3 regions of the Vibrio coralliirubri genome follow, and region 2 is predicted to be linked to each of the others. Evidence: predicted binding sites of a transcription regulator. Region 2 holds the regulator's gene; each other region holds the start of a gene.

Region 1 (3,285 bases), 1.8 Mb from region 2:
TTCATTGAAGATAACGTGATCGCCTTTAACAAACAGCTCGACACCAAAGATACCGTGACCACCTAGTGCGTTAACCACTTGTTCAGCCGTGTATTGTGCGGCTTTAAGTGCATTGTCTGACATCACTTGTGGCTGCCATGATTCACGGTAATCTCCGTCTTCTTGGCGGTGACCGATAGGCGCACAGAAGTGAACACCGTCGACTGCGCGAACGGTTAGAAGGGTGATCTCGTAATCAAAGTCGATGAAGCCTTCAACGATCACACGACCCGCGCCAGTGCGACCGCCTTCTTGTGCGTAGTCCCAAGATTTCTGGATGTCTTCTTCTGTTTTGATAACGCTTTGACCTTTACCTGAAGAGCTCATTACCGGCTTAACAACGCAAGGCATGCCCACGAATTCAACAGCGGCTGAGAAATCTTCAAAGGTGTCTGCAAAGCGGTAAGGAGAAGTGCTCAGTTTCAACTCTTCTGCAGCTAGACGACGGATACCTTCGCGGTTCATCGTTAGCTTGGTCGCATTCGCAGTTGGAACGACATTTAAGCCTTGCGCTTCTAGCTCTACCAACTTGCTGGTGGCAATAGCTTCAATTTCAGGAACCACATAATCTGGCTTTTCTAGTTCAATGATCGCTTGAAGTGCATCGCCGTCTAACATGTCTAATACATGGCTACGATGCGCAACTTGCATTGCTGGTGCGTCTGCATAACGGTCACAAGCAATAACTTCCAAACCTAAACGTTGGCACTCGATAGCAACTTCTTTGCCGAGTTCACCTGAACCTAATAGAAGTACACGAGTAGCATTTTCACGAGTAGCAGTACCAAACATAGAAATTCCTTCCGATCTTTTGAACGATTGATTGAAAACGGGGTGATCATACTTATTTCAATGACAAAAGCAAACGTTTGCGCAAGTTGTTGCGTTAATTACAGGCATAAAAAAAGCAGCCCTGTTAAATAGGGCTGCTTATTTAAATTTTTGTTAATCAGATGTACTTAGATTGCTAAGTAAGTCACTGGAATGTCGGGGTTAATCGCTTCTAATGTAGATTGCGTATCCGCTAGGTGACTGATGCTACCTTCTGCGATTTCAACCAAAGCAGCACTTTCAATTTGTTCGAAATCGAAGCCAGCCAGTTTAAGTTGAATCAACGCCACTTGCAGAGGTGGTAGGCTCGGGTTGAACGCTGCATTTTCTGCGTAAGCACCCGTAAAAATTTCACCTGACGTCAGTTGTAGCGAAACACCACTTAGGTTTTTGGTGTAAGGAGCATGGCTGCGGTTTAGTGCTGCTAGCGCTTCTACAACAATAGGCGTTGTTTCTTCGGTCGTGTACTTATGATCAAGCTTCGTCATTAGGCCTGTTGTTACACCTAAATCAGCAGGGCCGAACGAGTCTGGTAGGTACTCTTGCAGAGACATTTCATCACGTTGTGGAAGCTGAACTTTAAGTTCTTTTGCTGTTGTCAGTTCGTTCATGAATTGACGACAGTGACCACAAGGGCTGAAGTTGATGGTGATATCTGAGATACCTTGCTCGCCTTTCATCCAAGCGTGGCTGATTGCAGATTGCTCAGCGTGAACGGTTTGACCAAGTTGAGCACCAGCGATTTCAAGGTTTGCACCAAAATACAGAGTACCAGACAAACCACGCACGATTGCACCAACATAAAAGTCAGATAACGGAGCGTAAGAATACGCTGCGGCAAAAGGAAGTAGCGCAATACGTAGTTCGTCATCCGCTAGACCACTTGCTTGCAGTAGGCTAGCAAATTGTTCTGGGGACAATGTCGCGTCAAAGTTGTCTGCTAATACGATGTCACTCAAAAGCGCTTTCATTGATGATGGAGCACTTTCCAGCGCCAGGGTAATACGACTGTTCATGTTGAATCCTTAATTGACCTTAGGCTTTAAGTTTATGCATTGCTCAGGAATTTTCTGTGACAAAGATCACTATTGAATTGTTGTTGTTACATTGGTTTGCATAATTAGAGTGAGGTCACACTTGAAATCGATTACAGGAGCCATTTATACAGCTGATATCGCACTTATTGCTCGTAAAAGACCGTGACTTGACTGCTATTGCTAAATAAATGCGAATAAAAAGCCCAAACAGACACTGTAATAAACAGCATTCTGGTTGGGCTGAATCGCGTGGTGATCGTTTAGGTTAAGAATAGAACCAAACCACGAGCGAAAATATACTCGGTGCGATGATTGAGGTAATGACGCCGCAAAGCACAAGAGCCAAAGAACTGAATGCTGCATCTTCCTGATTCTTTTCCGCACAAGTCGCGGTGCCTAAAGCGTGAGACACGGTACCCATGGTTAAACCACGGGCGATCGGGCTCTTAATACCAATGAGATTGTAGATTGGATAAGCAAAAATTGCCCCAAACAGACCAACAATCAATACCAGTATTGCCGCAATCGCTGCTTCACCACCTAAATGGCTCGATACTTCCATCGCAATTGGCGTGGTGACTGATTTGCCTAACAAGCTCGCAATCAAAGTTAAGTCCGCTTTAAATGCTACTGCGATTAATGCCGTTGTTGTCATCGACATCACACTGCCTAGCGTGCAAGCAAAGGTAATGATGCGCCAGTTGGCTCTGATTTGAGGTAGTTGTTCATAAAGTGGGTAAGCAAGTGCAACAACCGCAGGCTGTAGCATGTAGGTAATCCAAGTGTTGTCAGCATAGTAAGTTTCAAACGGTACTCTAAAGAACGTGAGAATCGGAATGATGATACCAATGCTGATAAGCAGGGGATTACACAGCGGCGAGTTTACTTTTTGACTTACCCAGCGAGCAAACAGGAATACCACGATGGTGAGTAGAATCCACATGATCAGTTACCTCTCGAAAGCAAGCGGTCTAAGAACCATGATAAGGACACCAACACCAGCAACGTGCCACCAACGGCGCTAGCCATAATTGGCAATGCGTTCGCGATGAGCATGTCGAAATGATCCATCAACCCAACACTGATCGGAACAAACAGTAAGATCATTAGGCGGATAATCAAGCTTGCACCGGGCTGTACCCAGTGCGAAGGAACAATACCAATCACCATGGCGGCAAACAAAATCAACATGCCAAAAATACTGCCTGGGATTGAGGTATCCAAAAAGTGTTGTAACGCGTTACCTGCTGTAAGTGCACCTATGATTAAGGTGAAGGAGATTAAGCAGTAAACCAGTTGGGTCAATCTTTCTTTCAAAGTGTTACGTCTCTTGATAATGGAATTAGCTAGCTAACTTTTCTACGTACTGATAAACCGC
Region 2 (3,285 bases):
AAGCTGCGGCTAAGTTCATTCTGGACGCGCAAGCGAATCTGCAATCGTTAGGTGGAGTCAGCCTAGTAGAAGCAAAAGCGGGTCAAGCGGCGTTTGTTTCTCCGGGTATTATCGACGCAACCAACATTGCTGAGCTGCCGGATGAAGAGTACTTCGGTCCATTGCTACAAGTGGTTCGTTACCAGTCACTAGAGCAAGCAGTTGAACTAGCTAACGACACGCGTTTTGGTTTGTCTGCGGGTCTTGTATCAACAGACGATTCAGAATGGGAATACTTCGTTGACCATATCCGTGCGGGTATTGTTAACCGTAACCGTCAGCTAACAGGCGCAAGTGGTGATGCACCATTTGGTGGTCCAGGTGCTTCGGGCAACCTACGCCCAAGTGCTTACTATGCGGCGGACTACTGTGCTTACCCTATGGCTTCAATGGAAGGTGGCGAAACTCAACTTCCAGCAACGTTTAGCCCAGGTATTGAGCTTTAAATTAGGCTAATGAGCATTAGTCTCATGCGTTAAGCTTGAAATAGGGAAGTGGTGTTATCGCTTCCCTTTTCCATCACGTCCGACACCTAGATTGGACGGTAGATAATAATAGAAAAAGTATGTCACAGGCTGATGGCTGCTGACTCTGTGTCTCAGCCTCTCCCTTTCTAATCCAAATTACTAGCTTGCTAGAACCTCTGACAAGGAGTCACCATGACGCCCGATCTACTCTTTAAATCACTTTGGGACGATTACATTCACAGGCTTTGTCCATCGGCTGAGAAAGTGCATCACTTGCTGAAAGAAGACGAAGCGCTGATTAATGATCACATTGCACTGCGAACTTTCAATGTTGCTCCTTTGGGTATTGAAACACTAGCGAAGCCTTTCCTTGAATTAGGCTACAAGGCGTGTGGCGACTACTTGTTTGAGAGCAAGAAGTTAGTGGCTAAACATTACGAGCACCCAGATCCAAAACAACCAAAAGTGTTCATTAGTGAGTTGAAGGTAGAAGAGTGTTCAAGTGACTTGCAACAGATCGTTGCTAAGTTGGTTGAGCAAGTGGACGCAAGTAAGCTTCAAGGTCATGAATTCTTGTTTGGCGGTCGTCTTTGGGGTTTGAGCTTCGCTGATTTCCAAGTGCTCGCAAAAGAGAGCGAATACGCGTCTTGGCTCGCGGCTCATGGATATGGTGCTAACCACTTTACGGTGAGTGTGAATCAGCTAAATAACTTCGATGAAGTGCAGGCCGTGAATGACTACTTGAGCGAGTCGGGCTTCACGATCAATGCATCTGGCGGTCAGGTTAAAGGCTCTCCAGAGGTCTTATTAGAGCAATCATCAACAATGGCAGACAAAGTCCCAGTTTCATTTGTTGAAGGCAATGAGATGATTCCTGGCGGCTTCTATGAGTTCGCTAAGCGTTATGCGATGGCCAACGGTGAGCTTTACACTGGTTTTGTTGCAGCATCAGCTGATAAAATCTTTGAGAGCACCAACGGTTAAAGAAAGATACCAGAACGGACTTTACCCTAGAGATTCGAGTACGCTTCGCTTCGAAGAAGTTTACAAATAGGATTTTGTGAGTTCTTCTCGCATCTGCTCTATAGATCTTCAGAAAACAAAAAAGCCACCAAATTCGCATTTGGTGGCTTTCAAATTTTTGGCTCAGTTAATCGAGATTAACGAGTGCCGTATACCACGATAGTTTTACCGTGTGCAGAAATTAGGTTCTGCTCTTCTAGCATCTTCAAGATACGACCTACTGTCTCACGAGAACAACCAACAATCTGGCCAATCTCTTGACGAGTGATCTTGATTTGCATGCCGTCAGGGTGAGTCATTGCATCTGGCTGTTTCGCTAGGTTTAGTAGCGTTTGAGCGATACGACCTGTTACGTCAAGGAACGCTAAGTCACCAACCTTTTGGCTAGTTACTTGTAGACGGTTTGCCATTTGCGCTGAAAGGCGCATTAGGATATCTGGGTTCACTTGGATAAGTTGACGGAATTTCTTGAAAGAAATCTCAGCTACTTCACAAGGAGATTTAGCACGAACCCAAGCTGTACGCTCTTGGTCTTCTTCGAACAAGCCAAGCTCACCGATGAAGTCGCCTTGGTTTAGGTAAGAAAGAATCATTTCCTTACCTTCTTCGTCTTTGATAAGAACTGCCACAGAACCTTTAACGATGTAGTACAAGGTTTCTGCCTTTTCACCAGCATGAATCAAAGTACTTTTTGAAGGGTACTTATGAATATGACAGTGTGAAAGGAACCACTCTAATGTTGGATCGGTTTGAGGTTTACCTAGAACCATAATATCTCACTTCCTCTGCAGGGTATGCTTGCCGCTTTCCGTATTTTAGCTAAGCCTGGATTGACTTGTAGGATAAGAGCACTCGTTGAGTGCTGCAAGCTATCTTGTGTTTCGTTTAAGAATAGTATCCTTTTTCAGGTACTATTTCTTGATTTTAATCGTGACCAAGCTACGATTTTTTACGCAAAATTGTGCACATGATCACGGTATGAAAAGTAATCAACCAGAATGTCGTTTTGTTAACCTATTTTTCCGGTTTCGATGAGTTGTTGCAGGATTGGCCTCACAATGAGCTCCATAGCAAAACTCATCTTGCCGCCTGGCACCACTAGCGTGTTATGACGAGACATAAACGAGCCATCAATCATAGCCAGAAGGTAGGGGAAATCGACGTTTTTGATGCCACGCAAACGTATAACTACGAAGCTTTCGTCTAAACTTGGAATCCCTTTGGCGTTGAGTGGGTTCGATGTATCTACGGTTGGAACACGCTGAAAGTTGATGTGAGTGCGCGAAAATTGCGGGGTAATGTAGTTAAGATAATCATCCATTGAACGAACAATGGAGTCCATTACGGCTTCGCGTGAGTGGCCACGATCGCGGGTGTCACGAACGAATTTTTGAATCCACTCTAGGTTTACGATAGGTACCATGCCGATCAGCAAATCGACGTGTTGAGAAACGTTAATGTCGCCATCAACCACACCGCCGTGCAGGCCTTCGTAAAACATCACATCGGAATTTTCAGGGATCTCTTGCCATGGCGTGAAGGTGCCCGGCATTTGATTGTAAGGCACGGCTTCATCGAAGGTGTGCAGGTAGCTTCGTACTTTACCTGTGCCTTCGTTACCATATTTACGGAAGAACTCTTCTAGCGCACCAAAATCGTTGGCTTGTGGACCAAAGTAGCTGATGTGCTTACCTTGCTCGCGCGCTTTACGGATCTCGACATCCATCTCTGGGCGAGTGAAACGATGGAAACTATC
Region 3 (3,285 bases), 870 kb from region 2:
GCGTATCTTCGCTTACACAACGCCTATGATGAGTTTGGTAATGAGCCAAGTCAAAGCTACTGCGATATTGAACTGGCGCTTAAACCTCATTAAGAGTTGTTTGTAGCGCGAGATTGATTCTAATTACAGACTGTTTTGTAACGCACTGATAGTTTGGGCTATCGAGGCTAGATTAAGCGATCTATGCGTAATGTGTTGTCAGTAATTTATGGGTGAATTGAGTTCGTAGATAGAAACCGCGTGGTTTGGTTTTGATAGGTTTTCCACTTGCACCGTAAGCTTCCGTTAACACACGACTGTTAGCAGCCTTCGGACGTAAATGCAGTGCTTCACCGTGTCTTGCTGTTATCTGTTCAACATTGCCTAAAACGATCAACTCCATCAGTTCTTCCCAATCTCGTTTCAAGAGTTCATCTTCCGCTTGGCTAGGTGTCCATAATAATGGGGATCCTACATGCCTCTCTGCTAGCGGGATCTCTCTTTCTCCCTCGACAGGGATCCACAACACCTTAGACAGCTTGTTTCGAACGTGGCTGGTTTCCCAAGTTATGCCTTGAACACCCATCAAAGGCGCAACACACACAAAGGTGGTTTCGAGTGGCTTGCCAGAGTAGCCAATCGGAATGCTTTTTAGTTCTATCCCGAGCTTGGCAAAATCTTGTTCTGGCTTACTGCCTGCAGGCGCACCCAAGTGCCATTCCAATAGCTGCCCAACCCAGCCTTTATCACGCTTAAGGTCGTTTGGCATCACCATCTCTGCTTCGTCGGCGAGCTCTTTAAAGGTCATTCCGGCGATGGCATACGCACGCTCTAACAGCTCTTGTTGTGTTTGTGGTTCTGGTTTCATAATAAAAGGCATGATCAAAAAAATGATTTTATCAGAAGTTATCACCAAATGACGACTGGTTAAGAAATGATCTCCTTGCGAGAAAAGGGATCAAACTCAGGGTTATCCACAGGACATAAAGGTAATTAATTGAAATATTAATTTAGTGGATAAATAAACAGGGGTTTATGGTGGATAAAATGCTTGCCAAATGGGGTTCAAAATGAATCTTTCACTTAGTAGTGTGGATAAACATCGGAGTGGTTGATCTTTAACCATGTCAGATTTCTGAAAGATCTTTTACATTTCTAATGTTGTTTAAAACCAAGATATTATTTTAATTATTTGATTTATATGAAAATAAATTAGGTTTTATTGATTTGTCTTTTTTGGTGTTGATGAATCTATGGATTAAAAAAAACGATTGCGGGTAATTCTTCACATAGTTATTCACAGAAAAGGTGAATAAATGTGGTCTATGTCTCACTATTGTGTGGGTAACTAGAATTTGAGCGAAACTTATCCATATTCCTAGTTATTATTCATAAATATAGCGCTTATCACGTCACTAAGTTTGCTCCGATTGGGGATATGTGGAAAAATCAGAGTAATTAAAAATTTAGATAGAGGTTGGCCAGTGATAGATGGCGATGGTTACCGATTAAATGTTGGTATTGTAATCTGTAACAACCATGGTCAGGTCTTCTGGGCTAAACGATACGGGCAACATTCATGGCAATTCCCTCAAGGGGGAATAGATGAAGGTGAGACTCCGGAGCAGGCAATGTACCGCGAGTTGTATGAAGAGGTTGGCCTTACTAAAAAGGATGTAAAGATCGTCGCGACAAGTCGTCATTGGTTACGCTACAAGCTACCCAAACGACTGGTTCGGTGGGATTCTAAACCTGTCTGTATTGGACAAAAACAGAAGTGGTTCCTTTTGCGCTTAGATTGCGATGAATCGCATATCAATATGCAGCGTGGAAGTACACCTGAGTTTGATGGTTGGCGTTGGGTGAGTTACTGGTACCCAGTTCGACAAGTTGTTTCTTTCAAGCGAGATGTTTACCGTCGAGCGATGAAAGAGTTCGCATCTTTAGCAATGCCGTTTAAAGAGCGAAAAATAAAAGGAAAGCGCAAATTGCGTAGAGGTTAAGCATGCTCAGTCAACTAAGGGAAATAGTTGAACACGTATCAAGAGTTGAAGATGTGTCGACGGCTCTTGATATTTTGGTTAAAGAGACATGCAGTGCGATGCAGACGGAATGTTGCACCGTGTATTTGGCAAATAATGATATGCAGCGCCTTGAGTTGATGGCAACTCAAGGCCTGATCTTCAAAGGCAATAGCATTCACATTGGTTTTGACGAAGGTCTGGTTGGCCTTGTTAAAAGAAGTGCTGAACCTATCAACCTTGCACAAGCGTCAGCTCACCCTGCTTATAAGTTTTTTCCAGAGCTTGGAGAAAACGTCTATCACTCTTTTCTCGGTACTCCGATTATCCACCGCAAGCAAGTGCTCGGTGTATTGGTCATTCAACAGAAGACCCCGCGTTTATTTAGTGAGATGGAAGAATCCTTCCTTGTCACGCTCTCTGCACAACTTGCCGTTATTGTGGCGCATGCCCAAACTCAAGGCCATTGGCTGTTAGAGCAACAGAAGCTACCTGCGACTAAAGGTATTGCCGCTTCATCGGGCGTGGCGATTGGTGATTTATGGTGGGACAACACTCAGCCTGAACTCACCGATGTTTATCCTGCTTCGACGCTCAATGTTGAAAGAGAGCATGAGTTGTTGGCGGTAGCGGTTGAAAATGCCCTCAATGACTTTAAGCGCATGCGAAAGCGCTTAGATAGCGAAATCAATAAAGACGCGCTGGCGATCTTTGACCTGTTTACTCACTTACTCAACGATCCTATGTTGCGTAAGGATCTAAAAAGCCAAATCCAGAAAGGCGATAAAGCCGACTGGGCATTAAGACAGGTTGTTGAGAGCTATTCGAATCGCTTTGCTCGTATGTCAGATGTGTACCTTCGTGAGAGAGCACAAGACATCCGAGAGCTCGGACAAAGGCTGCTTTATTTCCTCCACAACTCTGAACATGAACTTCGCACGTTAGATAAGCCGATTATCCTAGTGGTTCGTGAGTTAACCGCTTCGGTATTAGCGTCTATTCCAAAAGAAAAGCTCTTGGCGGTTATTTCCTTGGAAGGGGCGGCGAACTCGCACGCAGCGATTTTATCTCGAGCGCTTGGCATACCTTCAGTCATGGGGGTAAATCTTAACTTAGCTCAAGCTAATGGTAAGCGAGCGATTGTTGATGGGTATAGCGGTGAGATCTTTATTGAGCCGTCTAAAAGCCTGCTCAAAGAGTATCGAGGGCTGATTCTAGAAGAGAGTGAGCTCTCATCTATGGTCAATCGCGAGCTGTACCTTCCGGCAAAAACCCAAGACGACAA

The links. Region 2 encodes CRP, which controls carbon source genes, mostly activating them, when cyclic AMP is high. Its sites were predicted from a motif close to TGTGANNNNNNTCACA; they were not measured.
Region 1: cdd (cytidine deaminase) is a predicted target of CRP. The motif match lies at 1,991-2,006, and genes of this name have one in related genera.
Region 3: rppH (RNA pyrophosphohydrolase) is a predicted target of CRP. The motif match lies at 1,297-1,312, and genes of this name have one in related genera.

Annotation. Positions count from the first base shown of each region.
Region 1 is NZ_AP025470.1:2,042,513-2,045,797, reverse strand. Features, by position in the region: gene purT (formate-dependent phosphoribosylglycinamide formyltransferase) at 1-831, opposite strand, end outside; gene cdd (cytidine deaminase) at 999-1,886, opposite strand; gene OCV20_RS09365 (LrgB family protein) at 2,173-2,850, opposite strand; gene OCV20_RS09360 (CidA/LrgA family protein) at 2,853-3,224, opposite strand; gene sbcB (exodeoxyribonuclease I) at 3,250-3,285, opposite strand, start outside.
Region 2 is NZ_AP025470.1:292,034-295,318, forward strand. Features, by position in the region: gene astD (succinylglutamate-semialdehyde dehydrogenase) at 1-485, shown strand, start outside; gene OCV20_RS01305 (DUF1338 domain-containing protein) at 699-1,490, shown strand; gene crp (cAMP-activated global transcriptional regulator CRP) at 1,667-2,299, opposite strand; gene OCV20_RS01315 (phosphoribulokinase) at 2,539-3,285, opposite strand, start outside.
Region 3 is NZ_AP025470.1:3,101,656-3,104,940, reverse strand. Features, by position in the region: gene OCV20_RS14115 (DUF6482 family protein) at 1-93, shown strand, start outside; gene mutH (DNA mismatch repair endonuclease MutH) at 182-847, opposite strand; gene rppH (RNA pyrophosphohydrolase) at 1,464-1,982, shown strand; gene ptsP (phosphoenolpyruvate--protein phosphotransferase) at 1,985-3,285, shown strand, end outside.